Regions from separate parts of the Halalkalibacter kiskunsagensis genome, predicted to be linked through region 2. Evidence: a T-box and tRNA genes for the amino acid it is inferred to sense, from the RefSeq annotation. Region 2 holds a T-box; the other holds one or more tRNA genes.
The links. The T-box of region 2 lies ahead of argS (arginine--tRNA ligase). A T-box ahead of a tRNA ligase gene usually reads a tRNA of that ligase, here a tRNA-Arg.

Region 1 (11,906 bases), on a different contig from region 2:
TGAGTATTATGAGAATTTCTTCGTTGCAGTTTGAAGGGAAGCATGTGAATTCGCATAGTGACAATCATTTTTGTCATTATGTGAATTAGTATGTTTATTGAGGTTGGAAATCTATTACAATGGGCCTATTACTACGGATCTTTATTTTTTTGTTTACAAATCGTAAAGCTTACGATATAATTCATAATTGTGATAAAACGTAATCGTTACGAAAGGGGATTGTTATGAAAAAGATATCTAGTTTGTTTGCTCTTATCCTTATTGTTTCCTCATTTCTAGTAGCGTGTGGTGGAGCAGGGCAAACAGAAGAACAGCAACTAGGAAAGGAAGACCCTGCTGAAGAAGTTGAGGTATTAGAATTATATACAACGATTTTTCCGCTTGAAGATTTTGCAAATAAGATTGGTGGAGATTTTGTGAACGTCACAAATCTCGTTCCCATTGGTGCAGATGCTCATACATTTGAACCAACTGCTCGCGAAATGATTAGTGTAGCAGAAGGTGATGCATTTATTTATAACGGGGCTGGCCTTGAAGGGTTTGTCGATGCGCTTATTGAAACACTTGAAGACGAAGGTGTGGCGATTGTAAAAGCGTCAGAAGGAATCGACTTCATTGACTACGGTGATGATCATAGTGACGGACATGAAGAAGAGCACGAAGAACATGGACATGAAGAAGAACACGACCATGAGCACGAAGAGCATGGACATGAAGAAGAGCACGAAGAGCACGGAAACGAAAAAGAGCATGACCATGAAGAAGACCATGAACACGATCACAGTCATGATGAAGATCCGCATGTCTGGTTAGATCCTATTCATTCTATTACTCTTGCAGAAAACATTAAAAATACATTAATCGAGTTATTGCCAGAACAAGAAGAAATCTTTACATCTAATTTTGAAGAGGTAAAAACTGAATTAGAAGCAATCGATTCAGAGTTCCAAGCGATGGTGGATGCGGCTGCGAAAGACACTTTCTTTGTCTCACATGCAGGATACGGCTATTGGGAAGAAAGATACGGAATTCACCAGATTGGGATTAGTGGTATTTCACCCACAAATGAGCCATCTCAACGCCAATTACAAGACATCATTCAACTCGCGAATGAAAATGGATTAGAATATGTAATGTTTGAACAGAACATCCCCACAAAAGTTGCAGATGTTGTAAAGGATGAAGTAGGTGCAGAAGCGCTATACCTTCATAACCTTGAAGCACTTGTTGCAGAAGATGTGGACAATGGCGAAGATTACTTTAGTCTAATGAGAAAGAATATTGAAGCTTTAGGGACGGCTTTACAGTAAGAAAGAGGGCTCACATAAATAGCTCACAGTTTGCCTTTCGTGAAGGAGATTATATCTCTTTCACGGGAGGCTTTTCTAAACACCATCAATACTTAGGAAGGATCAAAAGGGAGATTGTCACCTTTTGATCCTTCCTTTTTTATGTGCTTCTGAATAAGCATTATGCAGCATATAGTTAAAAGAATAATTACTATGACATGGAGGTGCGTAAAATGAACGAACATACTCAAAGGAAATATTTTTACCCATACGCAAGTCCATTTGACCCCTGTCCCCCTATTAAAGTTAAGTCCTATGAGACTCCACCGAATCTCTATCTCGGGTACCAACCTTATGGACTGCAGCAATTTAAACCGCAGGAAGCGTTATACTGTGGGACGTTATGGCCTGCTCTATATTCGCCATATGAAAACCCATATAAATCTGTAAGGGAGTGATGGTCATGAGTCAGAAGCAACTTCCGAAAGAGTTTTATCCGTTGATGGAACAACTGCAGGCAGTTGATTTTGTATTGGTTGAGTTAACACTTTATTTAGATACACATCCAAATGACACGAATGCGATTCAGCAATTTAATGAAACAGCTCACTATAGCCACCAATTAAGGCAACAAGTTGAACAGTATTATGGACCGTTGCAGCAGTATGGAAACAGTTATAGTGGATATCCGTGGAATTGGAATGAGTCACCTTGGCCTTGGCAATTGTAAAAGAGTGGAGGGAACATAAATGTGGATTTATGAAAAAAAACTACAATATCCAGTGAAGGTTAGTACATGTAATCCGACTTTGGCAAAATACTTAATAGAACAATACGGTGGAGCAGATGGAGAACTTGCAGCTGCACTGCGCTATTTAAATCAACGCTATACGATACCGGATAAAGTAATTGGTTTGCTAACAGATATCGGAACGGAAGAGTTCGCTCACCTTGAAATGATTGCAACGATGATCTATAAATTAACAAAAGATGCGACACCTGACCAATTGAAGGAGGCTGGCCTTGGGGATCACTATGTAAATCATGGGGAAGCATTGTTTTATCAGAATGCAAGCGGTGTGCCATGGACGGCTTCTTATATTCAAGCGAAAAGCGACCCAATTGCTGATCTATATGAAGACATTGCTGCAGAAGAAAAAGCAAGAGCAACGTATCAATGGATAATTAATATGTCCGATGATCCTGATTTAAATGATGGTTTGAAATTCCTACGTGAACGCGAGGTTGTACACTCTCAACGATTTAGAGAAGCGGTAGAGATGTTAAAGGAAGACAGAGACACAAAGAAAACATTTTAAGTATAATAAACGAAGAGAAACAACTGACTTCAATAATTCGGGCCCTTCTAAAGTAAGCTAGAAGGACTTAGAATCTAGGAGTCAGTCTATACTTTTTTATACAAGCCTTCTTGATGAAATTAGTGGTTATATAAAAAAGAAATGCGTCTGCTGTTTGAATATGAAGGAACATATTAATTGGATTTCTTAAGGAAACAGGGTACAATAAATAGAAGAATGCTTGAGAGGTGGAGAGATAATGCAATTTAATTTTTATATGAATGACGTTGTGAACATTGCAAGACAAGAAATGGTTGAAGCAGGTTATGAACAATTACAAACTTCTGAAGAAGTCGATGAAGTATTGAAAAAAGAAGGAACGACACTTGTAATGATCAACTCTGTATGCGGATGTGCAGGAGGAATTGCTCGTCCAGCAGCAGCGTATATGAAAAATTACGAAACAAAACCAGATCGCTTTGTAACTGTTTTTGCTGGTCAAGATAAAGAAGCTACATCAAGAGCAAGAGAGTATTTCACTGGTTATGCTCCTTCTTCACCATCATTTGCTCTTTTAAAAGATGGTGAAATCAAAACAATGGTAGAACGCTTTGAAATAGAAGGACATGAGCCGATTCAGGTTGTTCAAAAACTCGAGAAAGCATTTGATGATTACTGTAAGGAATAGATTATTAGCACCTTGGGAAAAGCTTGAAGGTAAAGACCTTTGAGCTTTTTCCTTTTTTATGTCGGAAGGAAGTTTAGAAACAATTATTGACAGACTTCACGTGAAGGGTATGTATGGTATAATGAACTATAAGTTAAATAAGGAGAGTGTGCAACAAATGCAAGCTTTGTATGATCAAATTCAAGTGTATTTAAATATGGAAGAGGAAATTACGTTCAAAGAATTTAGCGATTACTATCGCAAAGTTCTCGCTGAATTAAGTGACGTTCATGAGTCTTTAGATGAAGAAATGGTTTGGAAAAGCCTATTCATTGTTGAGAATGTTATGTCTAATGCAGAAGGACGCGCTAATTCTGCAAAGGGATCTGAATCCAAGAAATATGCAAAAATGGCACAACGTCTTCAACTATGGGCGAAAAACCTTGCATCACGTTTAGGGGAAGCTGGCTATACAGAAGAAGACATTAGCGAACGCTTTAACCAAATGCTTGAAGAAGGGTCACCTGCGACTGAAGCAAAGTAGTATTCAAAAGTAAGAGAGAATTGATGCTTGACTTCTATTCTCTCTTACGTTAAATTAGTATATGTCGCTTGTTATTAATGCGCCTATGGTGAAAGGGATATCATTCAAGATTCCGGTTCTTGCGTTGTAGGTTCGAGTCCTACTAGGCGCGCCATTTTACCTCTATAAATTAAAGTAACTATCCTCTATTCAATTCTCTTTCCTCACACTCTTATACAACATCATTTTAACGTACAACTCTATTACGTAGAATACCAATCCCCCTCACAAAAGATTCATGAAAGAGGCGGATTGCTTTTTAGTTCAATAGAACTTTAGTTAGTTTGAGCTTGAAACATCGCTTTTGCTTCTTTACGACGTCGGTGTAAAATAGGCTCTGTGTAACCACTTGGCTGCTCTTTGCCTTTAAAGACTAAATCCAAGGCCGCTTGGAATGCAACTGAATGCTCATAGTCAGTTGCCATCGGGCGATAGTTAAGGTCTCCAGCATTTTGCCGATCGACAATTTTTGCCATCCGTTTTAAAGTTTCAAGCACTTGCTCCTTCGTACAAATACCATGGTGTAGCCAATTGGTCATATGTTGACTGGAAATACGAAGAGTAGCACGATCTTCCATTAATGCTATATTGTTTATATCAGGTACTTTTGAACAACCGATTCCTTGGTTGATCCAGCGAACAACATAGCCAAGAATTCCTTGAGCGTTGTTATCTAGTTCTTGTTGAATATCTTCTCGGTTCCAGTCCGAATTTTTGGCAATTGGAATTTGCAAAATAGAATCAGTTAAATCGTTAGAGCGTTTGATTAATTGGTCTTGAACAGTCGGTACGTCAGTTTCATGATAATGGAGTGCATGCAACACAGCTGCTGTCGGGGACGGAACCCATGCCGTGTTTGCACCTGCCTTTAGTTGACCGCTCTTTTGCTGTAACATATCAGCCATTAAATCTGGCATAGCCCACATGCCCTTGCCAATTTGAGCGCGCCCTTTGAAACCGGTAGCCAAACCTACGTTTACGTTAGATGTTTCATAGGCGTTTAGCCATGTTGACAGCTTCATTTCATGTTTACGAATCATAGGGCCAGCTTCCATTGACGTATGCATTTCATCACCAGTTCGATCCAAGAAGCCTGTATTAATAAAGACTACTCTATCTTTTACTTGCCTGATACACGCCCTTAAGTTCAAGCTAGTCCGTCGTTCCTCATCCATCACACCAATTTTAAGAGTATTTCGATCTAAGCCTAACATGTCCTCAACGCGAGTAAAGAGTAGATTTGCAAAGGCTACTTCTTCAGAACCATGCATTTTAGGTTTAACAATATAGACGGATCCTTCTTCTGAATTTTTGAAATTTCCACGACCTAGTAATTCTTGCTTAGCTAGTAAGCTAGTCACGACACAATCTAAAATGCCCTCAGGAATTTCTTCTCCAGTTTGGTCAAGTACAGCACAGGTCGTCATCAAATGCCCTACATTTCGAACAAATATAAGGGAGCGCCCATTTAGTTTAAATTCTTCACCAGTAGGTGATGTGTATTCACGATCTTCATTCAGCTTTCGTGTAATAGACTTCGTACCTTTTGTGAAAGTAGTTGTTAAGTCACCTTTCATTAATCCTAACCAGTTTCGATACACTTCAATTTTATCGTTAGCATCTACAGCAGCAACAGAATCTTCACAATCCATGATCGTTGTAAGTGCGGCTTCCATTAAAATGTCTTTTACACCTGCTGGATCTGTTTGGCCAATTGGATGTGTACGATCGATCTGAATTTCGAAATGTAAGCCGTTATTATTAAATAAGATTGAAGAAGGGACGTCAGCTGCCCCTTGAAACCCGACAAACTTTGAAGTGTCTTCTATACTAATAGTTTCACCTGTAGAAAGGGAAACTATTAACTTACTATCACTTATTGTATAATTTTCGACATCTTTATGAGAGCCCTTTTCAAGGGGGATTGTTTGATCGAGAAAAGCTTTTGCATAAGAAATAACTTTCTTTCCTCGCGTCTCGTTATATGTTGCTCTCCGCTCAGCTCCGTCTTTCTCACTGATCGCATCCGTTCCATAAAGAGCATCATATAAACTGCCCCAACGAGCATTTGCAGCATTAATGGCATAACGAGCATTGTTTACTGGTACGACTAATTGCGGCCCTGCTTGAGATGTAATTTCTTTGTCAACTCCTTGAGTGGTGATCTCAAACTCTTCTACTTCTGGTTCAAGATAGCCAATCTCTTTTAAGAATGATTTATAGTTGTCAAAGTTGAATTTTTTGTTGTTTGCTTGATGCCAGTTACTTATTTTCTGTTGTAATTCTTGACGCTTTGACAGTAGCGCCTGATTTTCAGGAAGTAAGTCATGTACTAATTTGTCAAAGTCAGCCCAGAATTGTTCGGTCGTAAGTCCGCTATCTGGAAGTGCTTCAGAAAGAATGAATTCATAAAAATTTGGATCGATTTGAAGATTCCCTACTTTTTTGTACTTTGTCATTGGAATTCCCTCCTTAATTGGTTAAAGCAAAATAAAAATTATGTTTGCTTAAGGTAGTTATTATTCTTATACCTTTTATTATAGCGATAAAGAACCTCATAACGAAAATACATATTTCGAATAGTTGATATGCCTTATGGTTATATTTGCGAACTAACAAGAAAAGAAGAGGAGGAGATGGATCAATCAAAAAAATGTGCATGAGCAACCAATGTGAGACAGGCTGAGTGTTCGGATTAGATAGAAAAGGACAGCAATTGTCCTGCAAAAATATTAAATGGACATTTTTTTGTGATTTAACGATTGAATAAGGTATGGTATTAGGATTTTTAAGGTTTATAACTTAAGACAAGTTTTGATATTGATAGGTTTTTAACTTGAAAAACAAAAGCTGTCTGTTGAATGCGGGCAAATTGTAATCAAAAATATAGTTGTAAGTAAACGTTTACAAAAAAGTGGCGTAAAAACAAAGAATGTTATAAGGAGGAGTTCTTTTTGGAAAAAAACATTGGCAAGATAATAACTCTTGTACAAAAAGGAAATGACAAGAGTACCTCGAAGGAACAAGTAAGTTGGGCTGTAGATTACTTCAAAGACATCCTTGAGAAGAAATGGTTCACTGTAAATGTTTCAGACGAAATCAACAATAAGAAAGGAATCGGATTAACAATCATTATAGAAGACACACAATCAGATCCTTCCACAGATTTTCTATCAAAAGAAGATCAACCAATAGCACCTGAGTCTTTTGTAATTGAACGAGTAACAGTAAAGGATCAGCCAACACTCTTTGTCATTGGAGCTGATGTCCGCGGGTTAGTCTATGCAATTCTTGAGTTATCCGATATTGTACAAAACGCAACAGATCCGTTGCAAGAGCTACTTAACTTAACGCGAATAAAGGAACAACCAGCTAATCCAATACGTAGCGTGAAACGCCTATTTGTTAATGAAAAGCTTGATAAATCCTGGTTCTATGATAAAGATTTTTGGCGTGAATACTTATCAGAATTGGCAAATCAACGATTTAACCGCTTTAGTCTGGCTTTAGGTATGGGATACGACCTTGGACATGATCCAGATATTAAAGATTTTTACTTTTGTTTTGCATATCCATTCCTTGTATCTGTTCCTGGTTACAAGGTTAATGTATCTGACTTGTCAGAAGATGAGAGAAATAAGAATCTTGAAACACTGCGTTTTATAGGTCAAGAAACGAAGCGTAGAGGCTTAGAGTTTCAAGTTGGTATTTGGACACAAGCTTATGAACCAGAGGATAGCCCCGATATTCGCTATAAAATAAGTGGTCTTAATGAGGAAAATCATGCACCATACTGTCGTGATGCTTTGAAAACATTACTCACGGAATGTCCGGAAATCGATGGACTTACGATAAGGGTTCACTATGAAAGTGGAATACCAGAGCCAGCACATCTATTTTGGAAAGTTGTATTAGAAGGACCGGCATTAAGCGGGCGACCGGTCAATCTTGATCTTCATCCGAAAGGCATTGATGATGAGCTTTTACAGGTAGCTGAAGATAATGGAATTCCTTTTACGATTTCACCAAAGTTTTGGGCTGAGCATATGGGTCTTCCTTATCATCAAGCGGAAATTCGTGAAACTGAATTACCGATAGAACCAAACCCTGAAGCAGGTAAAATGATTATTACAACAACTTCTAGAAGGTTTACTCGCTATGGATATGCAGACTTCTTCAAAGAGGATCGTAATTATGATATTTTCTTCCGAATTTGGCCAGGGACGCAAAGAGTGCTTCTATGGGGGGATCCAGAAATGGCCGCTGAATACGGTCGAGCAGGAAGTTTCTGTGGTTCAACAGGGGTGGAATTGATGGAACCTCTTTCATTTAAGTCCCGAAAAACGAGTGAAACAACAACGGGAAGAGATCCTTATGTTGATCCATCTTTACGGTTGGGTCTCCAGGATTGGCGTAAATATTTGTACAGCTATCGTTTATGGGGGCGTTTATTATATAACCCTGATGCAAACCCGGAAACGTGGCGTCGCTATCTACGAAATGAATTTCAAACAGCTGCGGATTCATGTGAGAGTTCTTTAAAGTATGCGAGTAAAATTTTACCATTGTTTACGGTTGCTCATTCTCCCTCAGTCGCAAACAATAACTATTGGCCAGAAATCTATAGCAACATTATGATTGTTGATCAAGAGGAAAAGCCAGCTTATCATTGTGATGGACGAGAACCGGCTACCTTTAATCATGTCAGTCCACTAGATCCTGGATTGTTTTATCGAGTCGATGAATTTACAGAAGATATGATAAAGGATCAAATTAGTAGCAAAATTTCACCTATAGAAACTGCTAATCTTCTAGAAGAATTTGCTTCACTTGCTACACAACATTTAAGTGATGCCACAAAGGCGATCGGAAAACATCAAGAGCCGTCATTCCGTAGATTGGCTATTGATGTAAAAGTGCAAAGTGGCTTAGGTCTATTTTTTGCGAACAAATTCAGAGCAGGAACGGCTTTTGCCTTTTTTGAAAAAGTAGGAGACCCTGAATTGCTTAACCAAGCTTTAACCTATTATCGTGCAGCGAAAATAGCCTGGGAACAGGTAGTAGACGTTACGAAAGATGTGTATACAGATGATATCACATTTGGCTATGTTCCTTTCATGCGAGGTCATTGGGCTGACAGAGTGCAGGCAATTGAAGATGATATTGCCAATATGGAAAAGCAAATGGACCTTGCAAAAAAAGAAGTTTCATTGGAAGAAGTCGAGCGAGCAAAAAAATGGTTATTCCAGATTCAAGTGGATAATGTATCATCGTGTGAACACACACCTCCAACAGAATTTCAAAGAGGAGATGACATTAAGATTGCTTTAGAATTGCCAAATGCCTCACCTGAGGTGAATGTAAAATTAAAGTATCGCCAAGTAAACCAAGCTCAAAGCTATCAATCTTTAACAATGGAGCGGCAAGGAGAAAGAGTTGTCACAAAGATTCCATCGTCATACACAGATAGTCCATATCCGTTAGTTTACTATTTTGAAATAGAGACAGCGGATAATCAGAAACAGATGTATCCAGGATTTGATAACAGCTTATGTAATCAACCTTATTTTTCAATTCGTCAAAGCAGATAATCGAATAAAAGAATAATCAAAAAGGCGTGAAGCGAGTATCCTTCATGTCTTTTTGCCAAGATACAGGGAGGTTTTCAAAGTGAAAATAGGATTTATCGGTTTAGGAAATATGGGTTTGCCAATGTCTTACAATTTAATCAAAGCAGGATACGATGTATATGGTTTAAATCGTAGCAAATCAGCTGAAAAGGAGTTATTACAATATGGGGGGAAAATCGGATATTCACTAATAGAGCTAGCAAAGGAAATGGATGTTATCCTCACATGCTTACCGATGCCAGCTGATGTTAAAGAAGTTTACCTTGATGAAGATGGTCTGCTGCAAAATGGACATAAGGGTTTAATTCTAGCTGATTGTAGTACGGTTAATCCAGCATTAAATCGAGAAATATTTGACGAAGCAAGGGCCCGCAATATTGAATTTTTCGATGCACCTGTTAGTGGTGGCACTGCCGGGGCTCAGACTGGGACTTTAAGTATCATGGTTGGAGGGAATGTTAAAACATTCGAAACGGTAAAGCCTGTATTGGAATCAATGGGCAAGTACGTTGATTATGTTGGGGAAAGCGGAAGTGGATCGTTGGTGAAATTAATTAATCAGTTGATGGTTGGCACCCATACACAAGCGGTAAGTGAAGCTCTTGCTTTGGCTGAGCAAAATGGTCTAGACCTAGATCAGTTAGTGAAAATTCTTAGCGCAAGTCTCTCTCAAAGCCGTGTGTTAGAACGTCATTATAATGATTTTATATCTAAAAATGACTATGAGCCAGGCTTTGCTTTACAACTTTTAAGCAAAGATTTAAACTTAGTTGCTGAATTGGCTGAGGAAAGTATGGTTCAGCTGCCTATAGGTAGTCGTGTCCGAAACCTAGTGCAACGGGCTTGCTGTCATGAGTTAGGGAGCAGTGACATGTCAGCAATGTTGAAATTTCAAACGAAACAAGACGAACAAAATAGAAATGATGAGCCTTTAAAAACGTTTGCGGTCTTTTTACCGATGAAGGATGCAGTGAAGAGTCAGACATACCGTGCAAGCCATCTTCAGTTTTTAGATGATAGACGAAATGAAGGAGTATTGTATGCGAACGGTCGCTTTGTGGATGGAGCAGGAGGTTTGGTAATTTATTTAGCGAGGTCTGAAAAAGAGGTGGAAGATTGGGTGAGAAAAGATCCCTATATTATTGAAGGTGCACGTGATTATGAAATTCATGAGTGGGAAATGGTACCGGGAATGTAAGCGTGTTACTAGTCAAAGGTGTTATACGAAGGTAGATAAGATATGAAAGGCCAACCGAATTGCTGGTTGGTTTTTTCTTTTTGGATTCCCCCCTATCTAATTATATTTCGTTATTATAGCAAAAGGGAGAATTTAAATAAAAATAGTAGACTTAGATCGTTTGAACAAACAGTTTTTAACAGGTCTATAATTGCGAAAAATTTCTTCGTCTATACAGAGATTTTAATCAAGACAACAATTGACATCTGATTGTTTTAGAAAAAAATTCCTTGGTCAGTAAACGAAAGATCGGTGTGCTATCAAGGGATTTGGCGATGTTTATACAACAAGACAACTTTTGATATACGATCCACTTTTAATAAAAAAACAAAAGCTGTCTGTTGAATGCGGGTTGTGAACAAGCAAAAATGAAGTTGTTGGTAAGCGCTTTCAAAACGATGCTTTGAAAATGGAAACGTGAATTCTTCTATTACCTTAAAGAAAGAATGTGTCGGAATTAGTTTAGGGTGTAGCTGAAAGAAAAGAAAGGGGTCTTAAGATGAGGATACAGAGCATTGAAACGTTCTCGACAAAGGAAGTTTGCTTGGTTCGGATACGAACTGATTCTAAAGAAGAAGGATTCGGTCAGGTGGCTCCTTATCACGCGAATCTTACAGCCGAGATCTTACATCAACAAATCGCTCCACATGTTCTTGGAGAGGACCCAATGGACATAGAGGGTATCGTTGATCGAAGTATAGAAGCAGAGCATAAGTTTCCAGGCTCCTATATATGTAGAGCGGTTGGTGGAATTGATACGGCGTTGTGGGATTTGAAAGGGAAGATCGAAGGAAAAAGCGTATGTGAACTATTAGGAGGTAAGCCTAAGCCCATTAAGGCTTACGGTTCGAGTATGAGAAGAGATATTTCTCCACAAGATGAAGCCGATCGCTTAAAAAGATTAATGGATAGCCAAGGCTTTGATGCGTTTAAAATTCGAATTGCTAACAATTTCGGTAAAAACGTTGATGTATGGCCAGGGAGAACTGAAGAGATAGTTCCAGCTGTTCGCCGTGCGATAGGAGATGATGCAACCTTATTAGTTGATGCAAATAGTGGTTACACACCAGAGAAAGCAATTGAAGTAGGGAGAATGCTTGAGACTTATCATGTTGGACATTTTGAAGAACCTTGTCCTTATCCTGAAATTGAATGGACGGCAGAGGTGACGAAAGCGTTAAACATTCCTGTAGCAGGCGGAG
Region 2 (11,906 bases):
AAATACAATCATTGCTATGGAGACTAATCCAAATAGTAAACCAAATATTCCATCTAAAGGACTTCCTACTTGAGTGAATCTTGGGTCGATCCCTCTAAAGTGTTGTATTGTTTCGATTCCATAACTATAAAGTGCAGTGATAATATAGAAGCATCGAAAGATCATCTTTGCTTTATGTGAAAAATTTGCAAATGAGACGATGATAGCTGTGGTGAGCAAAAAAATCCCTAAAGCAATATTAAATGAAACGGCTTTGGCTAAATCACCTTCCAATCCAACCTGAGCCCCAAATAAAAGAATGTAACTCTGACATAATCCTCCTAAAACCAATCCTAAAAACCCCGTGAGAGTAAGTGCCTTTTCTTTTTTCAAAAGGTCTGTTAATTCCTTCATTTAGAAGCTCCCTTCATTCATTACGTTTGCCGATAGGACCAATATGGTTAAACATCTCTAACTTAATTAATAATATGCTATCCAAAGACTAGAATTCTCTTCTAAAGGAGGGAGCTGCGAATGGGAAATTAATCCACAAATATATATATTCGATATTTAATAAATCTATTCCTTCTTTTAGGCTTGGTGACAGGGTTCTTGTCATAGACCGCAAAGTAATGCGTAGGCCGGATTAAGTTGCATTCCATAATATTATTAATCTTCAACGAAAGGGCGCTTTTCTGAAATTAGGAAAGCATCTTTCTTCATGAAAAGGGCAATATAATTGAACAACACCTTTATAGAATGGGACATTATTTTAATATAATAAAAAGGTTGATCCGAGATACATAAAGAAGGGATTTCGTTTCTTCTTAATGAACCATCTGGTTTTTAATCACAATGGGGTAACTAAATTGACATTCCATCTTCGCAAAAATGTAATTTTTATTGTATTGCTGTTCAATCGTTTTTTATCTTTTTGAGATAAGCAAACTCATCTGGGCCCTTTTTTATAAGTTCAAGTTCAATTGCTTTCGAAAATCATTCTTCCGATTCGGTTTCCGCCTCCTCTTGTACTATCAGTATACCCTTTGTCTTTTAGAGAATTAAGGGGAAGCACGGGGACGGTTCTCGTGCTTCCTAATAAATTGTCACTCTTTTTCATATCACAGAGTAGAGATTATTAAAGAAATTTAAAATTGATATTTGTTATTAAAGTAACAGGTAGTAGTGAAGGAATATCTTTTATCTCCTAAGAATTAGCTGTAAAATAAAAAGTGAACTGGAAAATTGCAGCTAGGGTTCCGCTATCTAGGTAGGTCAGTGACCGAGGGCTGCATCTTTTACCGTGTGTAAAAGGCACCTATTGACATAAAAGGTCCGAGGGGAAAGGTTCAACGTATTTGTTATGCGTTGAATTCTTTCCCCTCGGACCCTTTTTTATTATTTTAAGGAGGTTTATAGTATGAAAAGAATCAATGATTTAAAAGCTGGGGTGGCAGTTATTATTTTAAATGAGGAAAAACAAATTTTGTTGCAGAAAAGGTCAGATGTAGGGTTATGGGGTATTCCTTCAGGACATATAGAGATAGGGGAAACAGTTTCTGAAGCCGCTATCAGAGAGGTGAAAGAGGAAACTAATTTAGATATAAGAATTAAAAAGCTCATTGGTGTGTACTCTGACCCTAACTCACAGGTGTTTGCTTATCCAAATGGTAAAGTAGTGCATTTTATAACAACTTGTTTCCTTGCTGAAATTACTGGTGGAGATCTACGATGTAATTCTTCTGAGTCATTAGAAATTAAATTTTTTGAACCACAAAACCTACCGCAAGACTTATTGAAAATGCATCCTCTATGGTTAAAGGATGCACTCGCTAATAGAGAATTGGCGTTCATTCGTTAGTGAAGTTTTTGGAAGCACGGGGACGGTTCTCATGCTTCTCCAAGAACTGATCCCCTCATCGGGTTCCAAAGGATAAGGGGACAAGCACCTTGTCCTAAGTTGAAGTGATTTTGGGACAATAAACCTGTCCCTCCGTACCTGATGATTTTCTCTTTTTTATGGACGTGTAAATTTGTTCAATATCTGTAAGGGTTAGTTCAAATAAGTGTTTGTCTTCACTTTTGTAGATCCCTAGGTTAATAAGCTTTTTAATCAGTTTCTCTTTACGAGCTTCTACTTGTTTTCGCAATTCTCCCATTGCTATCATCTCCTTAACTAATCGAACAGCTTCCAATTCAATTCTGTATGCTCGGTTTCTTTTTCTCTTTGTGACGTAAAAACAAGTATCACCCGTATTATAGACAACAATTGGAAATCCAAAACTGATTTTTTATATGTTACAGAATTTTACATATTGAGAATGGAAACGGGCGTAATTTTCTAGAGATTTTTGATCATTTTTCTTTATTTCCTTAATAAAATGTTTACAATTGGAGGTGTGGGATTGCCAGATGCATCGTTAAAAGAGGTTTTGGGGGACAAGTTCCTGTCCCTATGCTTGGCACTACTATTGGGCTTCTATTCTAATGTTTAAGACCCCTATGATAATTAACAATGATGTATAAATAAATACATTAAGGTTGCATATACGGTTAAGTTTATACTGTGGCAAATCACACCAAGGTAAAAAAACATAGTAATATTATCTTAATGGGAGAAATTTTAGATGCCCAATAGGAGGAGTTTGGTGAGGAAAATAAGAATTGCTTTATTGCATTTATTACCTATTGCTGGTGATATTAAATATAATCAAAATCTTATAGAAAAGGCAGTAAAACAAGCATCAGAAAAAAATGTGGATTGGGTTATAACTCCAGAATTAGCTACTAGCGGATTACAGTTTACTCATATCATTGGAACGGATTGGATTAAACAACAACCTGATAAATGGATGACTCATTTTTATAACATTGTTGGGTCGCTAAAAACAACTGTATTTATTGGTTGTGCAGATAAATCAAAACAGGATAATAAACTATACAATTCAGTTTTCGTGATAAATGAGAAAGGTGAATTAATAGGAAAACAAAAAAAGATTGCAAGGGTAGATAATTGGTCTGCATCAGGTGAGGTGATTGAACCAATAGATTTGGGGTATATAAAAGTTGGTGTATTGATATGTGCAGATTCCTATACAAAAAATATTGCGGATACACTGTTGACTAAAGGGGCAGAAATCCTAGTTGCTCCTTCATCTTGGGGGCCAGGTTTGCACGGACCAAATGGTGAGTGGGAGCACAGGTCCATCGATACTGGATTGCCTATATTTGTGTGTAATCGTACTGGGGAAGATACAACTGTTTCTTTTTGGGAAGCAGAAAGCTTGGTTATTAAGAATGGTAAACGACTTCTCTCACATAAATCTGCACAATCGGCAATTTTAATGTTTGATTGGAATTTGGACGATATGAATTTAATTTCTTCTAATTTTGAAATTATTTATGTTGATTGATTTTGGAAGCACTGGAAGCACGGGGACGGTTCTCGTGCTTCCTCTAGAGAACAAGAGAATTACTGAGAATTACTACGTATAGTGGAGACAGGCTAAAGCACGGTTTTCATAAAGTTATAAAGGTTATAACTGTCAGCCTTTCGGTAGTTGTTGCGTGGAGAGGTGTTTACTGCACTTCTCCTTATCCTTAGGAAGCACGAGAACCGTCCCGTTGCTTCCAACTATTGCTTCATCCAAATAAAAATCAAATTAAAGAATATTTAAATAGGGAAACTGCAACCATAGAAGTGTAACCACCTAGAGGAGATGAGTGAGTTTGAAAATATTGACAATTTTTCTAATTTTGCTTTTGCTAGTTCATTTAGTTGACTTTTCTTTTCAATTATTGATTGGTCGAAATATTTATCCTACCATCGAATCTTTTGTCCATCAGTATAAGATGATGGATACCGTCGTGTACCTTTTATTAATAAGTTTATTGTTTCTTCTTTTCAAAACGATTCTTTATCCTGTTTATAAAAAAATAAGCACAAAAAAAGCTTAGCTTCTTTTCATACGCTTTCGAATCAACGCGATGAACAATAATAAACCTGGAATAATAACTGAAATTGAGGGATGAACATAAAGAGGAAGCATATCACTTCCAATTTCAACGTGCTCCGCAAAATTCCCGGCCACCGTTAAGGATGCTAACAAGATGACTATCCCAATAGGAATAACAAGTGATTTGTAATCCTTCACATAAAAAAGATCCGCAGTACCGATAACAGCTGCTAAAAAGAAAATCCCCATCTTAAACAAATCCCCAATAATAAGGGTTAAAAGAACAATCGGATCCAAACGGTCAATAAATTTCATCAGGCTCACTCTTCCAATTGTGTCAAACAAAGCAAAATTGGAACGAGTAAATACATCAGCACCAAGAACTAGTATATTTAACATAATGGTGAAGCTTAGAACGACCGTACTAAAAAGGACAGCTGATAAACCTGTCTTCATTACTGAGCGTGGTTTATTTAAATAAGGTAAAAGTAAAGTAATGGCCAACAATTCTCCCCAAGGAACTACAAATAAACTTGGAAACGAAGTGGAAAACAGCCCCCAAAGACCATTTTCTAAAATAGGAAATAAATTCTCAGTCTCTACCTTACCCGACATTAAAACGGAAATAACCCCTAAAAAACCTAACACAATAATAAGAATAAAAGAAAGCTCTGCCATTCTTCCTAGAACTTCAACGCCATGTTTCAATACTAACATCATTGTTAGTATCATTAAGAAATGTATGAAAAATAAGGGTGTGCTCGTAAACATTGATGCACTAATTAAATCTCCATAATCCCTGAGAACCCTTGCAGAACCATGAAGAAAATAAAGGATGAAAACGAGCCCCAACAAACCCCCAATCCATCTCCCGACTATTTTTTGGGAATATGAAATTAACGAAAGCGTAGGAAATAGTTTATAGAGAGAGCCATAAATAAAAAAAATAACGGTTCCTCCCACTGAGCCACCCATGAAGATCGCAAGCCAAGCATCCCGTCCCGCCTCAGCTCCATAGCTAACGACAAGAGCTGTACCGAATGCAAATAAAACAATTAAGCAAAACAGTTGCCATGCGTTAATTCTTTCTTTCTTCACTTGAATTAACATCCCTTTCATTTCACAGTATTAGTAACGTTCGATCTCTCATGTCTAATGAAGCTCATTACTGTATCTCAAGTGGTTTATTGCGTAAACCAGATTGACGAATAAATATTTGAGCTTCCACATTCACTTTTGCGTTACTAAAATGATTGTCCCAATCCTTCTCCCAATATCCCCACTGTTCTGGATCCTGCTGAAATACAGCTGCTCCCAAACCCAAAACATCACTCTGATGCTTCTGTACTTCAGAGATAGCATCTTCTGCCTCTTTCTTAACTACTTTCATAACCTTTTCTTGAATCAAATCAATTTCATTCGAATCTGTTAAATTAATAAAACACTCCGTTTCGCCTATGTTTGCATCAGCCAATATCTTAACAGTAAATTCTGGTTGATCCTTATTTAATAGAGGAATAACCTGAGACTTTGACCGTATGATTTCTACATTAATACTCTCTTCTTTCTCTTCACACTCCACATTTACAATCGTACTTTCCACCTTGCCTAGCACCCATAATAACCCCCTTGCAGAATATTCCTGTAGCCAACCCTTCAGCTTATCACCTTGAAAAACGGCAATATTATCGGCAACAATAACAGCTTTGGGCTCGACTTGTTGAATATTAGTAGTACTATCCTCAGGGGGTTCTCCAATCACTTTCACTCCTCCGATAAAGGGATCTTTCCCTGCTGTCCCAACAGCCTTAATGACTTCATCAATATCAACTCTAGCTGTAAAAGCCCCTCTTTTTACACTCATTTCACTTATTTCAAGCAAGCTTTCAGACGGTTTCATTTCAATCGGAGTCAGAGTGCTTAAAACAGTCTTTGCCGCAATTCCATTGGTAATGATTACAGTAGTGAGAGGGCGTAATTCGTGATCTCTTTCAAATACGTCTAAAAATCCTTTTACACCTTCCTTAGCTACTTCGTCACTGAATACAATCAATTGCATATGAGGGAAATACAGGTGACCTGGTGTCTTTTGAGCGGCTCTGCGCACTGCTTCAAACATCGTTTTTCCTTTTTGAGTAATAATGGTAATAGGGGCCTGGTCTCCCCCTCCTCCTCCAATGGTTGGAGTCACTTGACGCGGGATGAGAATTTGAAACGTAAAAAGATACATATCTTCTTCAGTGGCTGTATCAACTCCAACACTAGTAACTAAAGCAATGTTATCTAATTCCTTTTGATCCCAGCACCCTGAAAGTATGATTACTGCCATACATAGAATGGACATTCCCTTTGACCAACTAGATTTCATATCATCAACTCATTTACACGAATCATTAGTTTTTAAAAGTATTAGCCTTTTTCTTTTTTTCTAATAGAGAAAACGGAAACCGAAGAATGGCATCTTTATTGCCAGCTAAATAAAATGGGGCAAATGGTGATAAATAATGAAGTCCAAATGACCGTAAGCTGCATAAGTGTGCCATCATAATAAAATACCCTAAAGCCACCCCAAAAAGACCTGAAATAGACGCCACAATCATAAATGAAAAACGTAGAATTCGAGTCGTATTCGCCAAAGTATATGAAGGGATTGTAAAATTTGAAATGGCAGTCAAAGCAACGATGATTGTCATAGCAGGAGAAACCAAACCTGCCGATACTGCTGCATCACCAATAACGAGAGCTCCAGCGATTGATATTGTCGGACCAATCGCCCGAGGGATACGAACACCTGCTTCTCTTAAAATTTCAAATGTAATTTCTAATAACATGGCCTCAATTAAAGCTGGATAAGGAACCCCTTCACGTTGGGCCATAAGACTAATCAAGAAATGAGTCGGGATAATTTCTTGATGATATGTAATTAATGCAATATATATAGGCGAACTAAATAATGAAAAATGAAAAGTGATGTATCTCAAAATTCTTATTAAACTACTTATGCTATAGCGAGATGTGTAATCCTCCGTTGATTTAAGGAAGTCAGGAAATACATTAGGAACAACGAGAGCAAATGGTGTTCCCTCCACAAAAATGGCTATTCTTCCGTCCGTTAAGGTTCTAGATAACCGATCTGGCCTTTCCGTGCTAAGCACAGTAGGAAATAAAGTGATTCTTTTTTCCTCAATCAACTCTTCAATATGGTTGGATTCTAAAATAGCCTCAGCATTGATGTTATTTAAGCGTTCTCTTACTTCATCTAGAACCTTATCATTTACAATGCCATCTATATACATGATGGCTATATCCGTATTTGAGAGATCACCCATTTTTCTTCTTTCTACTCTTAGTTTTCTTGTTTTCAGACGTCGACGCATCATTGCTGTGTTCTCACTAACCGATTCGATAAATCCCTCTTTAGAGCCTTTCACTACTGTTTCTGAAGTAGGTTCAGTGATGGCTCTATAATTACTGCCTAATGTACTAACAATTAACCCATGATTCATACCTTGAAATAACAAAATCGTATTTCCATCCAAAAGAGAGGCGAGAACGTTCCGATAATCTTTAACGACACTTACGCTTCCAACAGTTGATACCAATTCTCTTGTGAGATTAAAGGTATTTTCAATATAAGATTTCTCATTTTCTTCGATTTCCAATAGTTCAGCTGACTCTAAGGATAAAGAATGGGCATGAGTAATGAGTTCATTAACCAAATCTTCGTTTGCTAACCCTTCTATATATAGGGCTACTACATGAATTGACCTTGGATGACCCAATATAAACTTCCGACTAACAAAATCAGATGAGTGGCCAAATTCCTGCATAATACTATCCAAATTCTCTTGTAAATTCTCTTGTAATGGCTCCTCATTCAAATGTGAATCAGTTGGGGTCTGAACATGATCGTTTTGTTTATCATTAAGTAGCTTTTTATAAAGCTTCTTTCTATAAATATTCAAACGTATCCCCTCCCAACTTTCCTGTTATTTTGTTCTAATTTTGCTAAGACTATTCAGGGAAGTAGGGGGAAGCATGGGGAGAACCGTCCCCCCGCTTCCTCCACCGCTTCCTCTTTAAATTATAAAAAATCCTAAAAGATTGTTTAAACAGCTTGTTCTGAAGCGACTAAATAGGTACTATGAATCAAATTACATCTAACATGATTAATCAGGGAAGGTTTGGACCAATCTTTTCATAAATGGTTAAATGAGAGGGGGAGGTCTAATTGGGAGATAAATCAATCATAAAGGAAGCGTATTGGCTTAGATCAATTTCTTGCTTAGCAGTTGTTTTGACACATGCTGTTAACACGACATTAACCAATTACGATCATTCGATTTCTCAATTTGATGAATATGTCTTAATTTTTATAAGGTTTATGGCGTTTTTTGGAACCCCAGCTTTTGTCTTTCTTTCTGAAATGCTGCTTGCTCATGCCTATCCAAATGGAGTTCCTGAAGACTTTTTTCGGAAACGTATTAAATATTTATTAGTACCATTTGCTTTTATGGCCGTGGTATTTGCAGCAATTGAAAGTAAGTCCCAATATGAATTTCTTCAGCAAGTTGTCTTGAATTTATTTTTAGGAGGGTACACTGGCTACTTTATCTTAATTATCTTTCAATTCTACTTGCTACACGTACTCTTTCATAAATACTTAAAACAGTGGTCTCCTGCTAGAGTTTTAAGCATAGCTTTTATCATAAATGCAAGCTATCTAATCTTCTTTAATTTTACAGAACCAGTTCAAACATCTGTGGGAGAGTATGTTTGGCAAAGAGGGTATTGGCTGTTTTGTGTTGGGTGGCTTTTTTACTTTGTTTTAGGCTATTATTGTGGGAAAAATTATGAGGCTTTTAAGAAAAAGCTTCAAGAGCATAAAATGGTGTTAACGATAACTCCTGTACTTGCACTCTTTTTGATTGTTTTCTTGGTAAGAAGCGACATATTACCAGAGGTTTCATCGAAAAGAGTAGACTACATTTTTTATACGGTGAGTGTTATATTGTTGATCATTACCTGGACTTCCAAACTAAAGAGGACACCAAAGACGATCCTGCTAATAAGTAAATATTCTTTTACGATTTACTTAATTCATAAAGTATTTCTTTATTATTTACCAACCATTGCTTTTCTTAGTCCACTAGGCTATTTTTTATTTGCTGCTGTTTTTTGTACGATTGGATCAATTGTAGTATCAAAAATGTTTTCCTATATTCCATTTAGTAAGTATTTGATAGGAAATCTCCTGACGATCCCAAAAGAAAAGCCGAGGAAGCCGAGGAAGCACAGGGACGGTTCTCGTGCTTTCTCTTGAGGAAAAGAGAGCCACTATGCATGTAGAAGTACAGTCCAAACATGGTTTTCCTAAAATTATAGGCGGTACAACTGTCACGTTCATAGTAGTTTTGATAGAGGGTAGAAAGGTGTTAACAGAACTTCTCTTTATTTTTCTGGAAGCGCAAGAACCATCCCACTGCTTCTCGGGGTTCAGCGAGCCACCCACTGGCGCGGTATAAAGGGAGAGGAAGCACGAGAACCGTCCCACCGCTTCCTGATATGAAAAATATGAAAATTCTGTGATGAAGAGAGTAGTTATGACAATGTCTAAAGCGAGTTAGGGATGGTGGAAGCCTAATAGTCATATCATAATGAAGCGCACTTCTGAGAAGCAACCTGAAAACAGTAGGGTTTAGCCGGTTAAAACCGTTACAAGTATAGTAAGAAGGTTCATGATGAACAAAAAGAGTGGTACCGCGGGTAATCTCGTCTCTAGTAGGAGGCGGGATTTTTTTATTTTATAAAGCAAAGGAAGGTGTTTTAGTTGAAATTAAAAAGGCTTTATGCCGAAGAAATTGCATTGCATGTAACTTCACTCTCTCAAAGTGAAGTGGAACAGTTAATTGAGAAGCCTAAGTTTGAAGAACAAGGTGACTTGGCTTTTCCTTGTTTCTCTCTTGCTAAAATCTTAAAGAAGTCTCCACAGGCGATCGCATTGGAATTAGCGAATAAAATCCAACATCCCCTTTTCGAAACAGTTGTCGCAAATGGGCCTTACGTAAACAGCTTTCTAAACAAGCAAACTGTTAGTAAAGAAATTCTAGAAACAATTTTAATGGAAGACAAAAATTATGGTTTTGTTCAGATGGGGGAAGGTAAAAACATTGTAATTGATTTTTCCTCTCCTAACATTGCTAAACCTTTCTCAATGGGACATTTACGTTCAACAGTAATCGGCAATGCTATTTCAACTATTGCCCAGAAGTGTGGTTACACTGTTAAAAAAATTAATCATCTAGGAGATTGGGGAACTCAATTCGGAAAACTAATCGTCGCGTATAAAAAATGGGGTAACGCGAGTAATGTAAAAGAAAATCCAATTGAAGAGTTATTGGCACTTTATGTGAAATTTCATACTGAAGCAGAGTCAAATCCTTCTCTAGAAGACGAAGCTAGATCATGGTTTTTAAAATTAGAAGAAGGTAATGAAGAGGCTCTAGCTCTTTGGAAATGGTTTAGAGATGAATCACTTAAAGAGTTCTTTAAAATATATGAATTACTGGATGTTACCTTTGACTCGTACCAAGGGGAGGCTTTTTATAATGACAAGATGGACCGTACAATTGAGCAGCTAACAATTTTACAACTCCTTACTGAATCCGAAGGGGCAGAAGTCGTTGATTTAACGGAGGAAAACCTACCACCATGTTTGATCAAGAAATCGGACGGAGCGACGTTGTATGCCACTCGAGATTTGACTGCTGCTGTTTACAGATATGAAAATTACAACTTCGAGCAAGCGATTTATGTAGTCGGTCATGAGCAAAGCTTACACTTTAAACAAGTCTTTCTTGTCTTAGAAAAGATGGGTTATTCATGGGCTAAAGGGTTGAAGCATATTCCATTTGGCTTCATTCTGAAAGATGGCAAAAAGATGTCTACTCGAAAGGGAAAAGTGGTGCTTTTAGAAGAGGTGATTACAGAAGCGATCGCTTTAGCAAAACTAAGCATTGCGACTAAAAATCCTGATCTAGAAAACAAAGAGGAAGTAGCTAAAATGGTTGGTGTGGGCGCAATTATCTTTCATGACTTAAAAAATGAACGACAAAATAATGTCGAGTTTTCACTCAATGACATGTTGAGATTCGAGGGAACGACAGGACCTTATGTACAATACACTCATGCAAGGGCTTGTTCGATTTTAGAAAAAGCAAAGTATAACGAAAAAAGTTTGAATGTTGATGGACTAACAGACAGTCATAGCTGGTTTGTTCTAAAACGACTCATGGAGTTTCCTGTTGTTATTGAAAAGAGCTTTTCTCAGCATGAACCTTCGCAAATTGCAAAATATCTTATAGATGTATCTCAGGAGTTCAACAAATATTATGCCCATGTCAAAGTTCTCACTGATGATCACCTTTTAGAGAGTAGACTTGCATTAGTAAAGGCAGTTACGATTGTTTTAAAAGAAGGACTGAGATTACTGGGAATAAAAGCACCAGATAAAATGTAACGGGGGAAGCACAGGGAAGCACAGGGAAGCAGGGAAGCACAGGGACGGTTCTCGTGCTTCCTAAACGAACGCGGGGGACTGTAGGGACAGGTTCGTTGACCCAATTGGGAACGTAAGACCTGCTGAGCAGAGGGATAGATTGCTATTCTGATGCTCGGTGGGTTTTTTTGTTTTTTTGATGGCGTGAAAAGGAGGTGGAATGTGGAAGAGGAATCAACAAACTCTTAAATAATCGTTCGGTCTTTTATCTTAAAAGCTACGAAGGGACAGTAGGGACAGGTTCACTGTCCCATTCTTGAGGAAAGAGGAATGGCTTGATTAGGAGGAGCAGAAGCCGAATCTGCAACATGGGAAAGAGGAATGGCTACATTGAGAGGAAAAGAAGCTTTATTTTATTCTGTCCCACTTAACCAGCTCTGCTGCTAGAGAAAGTTGGCTTTGGGTCTGGTGTC

Region 1: it has a tRNA-Arg gene. The T-box ahead of argS (arginine--tRNA ligase) is inferred to sense a tRNA for this amino acid. The anticodon was not compared.

What each region holds. Positions count from the first base shown of each region.
Region 1 covers NZ_JAXBLX010000049.1:862-12,767, forward strand. Annotated here, with positions in the region: gene SLH51_RS20455 (metal ABC transporter solute-binding protein, Zn/Mn family) at 225-1,310, shown strand; gene SLH51_RS20460 (spore coat associated protein CotJA) at 1,523-1,747, shown strand; gene SLH51_RS20465 (spore coat protein CotJB) at 1,753-2,019, shown strand; gene SLH51_RS20470 (manganese catalase family protein) at 2,039-2,608, shown strand; gene SLH51_RS20475 (BrxA/BrxB family bacilliredoxin) at 2,847-3,275, shown strand; gene SLH51_RS20480 (hypothetical protein) at 3,433-3,798, shown strand; tRNA gene SLH51_RS20485 (tRNA-Arg) at 3,878-3,952, shown strand; gene SLH51_RS20490 (malate synthase G) at 4,113-6,296, opposite strand; gene SLH51_RS20495 (hypothetical protein) at 6,792-9,428, shown strand; gene SLH51_RS20500 (NAD(P)-binding domain-containing protein) at 9,508-10,665, shown strand; gene SLH51_RS20505 (mandelate racemase/muconate lactonizing enzyme family protein) at 11,204-11,906, shown strand, end outside.
Region 2 covers NZ_JAXBLX010000001.1:147,059-158,964, reverse strand. Annotated here, with positions in the region: gene SLH51_RS00645 (hypothetical protein) at 1-393, opposite strand, end outside; gene SLH51_RS00640 (NUDIX domain-containing protein) at 1,400-1,840, shown strand; gene SLH51_RS00635 (Fur-regulated basic protein FbpA) at 1,935-2,138, opposite strand; gene SLH51_RS00630 (carbon-nitrogen hydrolase family protein) at 2,628-3,392, shown strand; gene SLH51_RS24630 (YczF family membrane protein) at 3,703-3,936, shown strand; gene SLH51_RS00625 (GerAB/ArcD/ProY family transporter) at 3,933-5,033, opposite strand; gene SLH51_RS00620 (Ger(x)C family spore germination protein) at 5,101-6,303, opposite strand; gene SLH51_RS00615 (spore germination protein) at 6,329-7,900, opposite strand; gene SLH51_RS00610 (acyltransferase family protein) at 8,167-9,258, shown strand; T-box leader at 9,512-9,718, shown strand; gene argS (arginine--tRNA ligase) at 9,766-11,454, shown strand.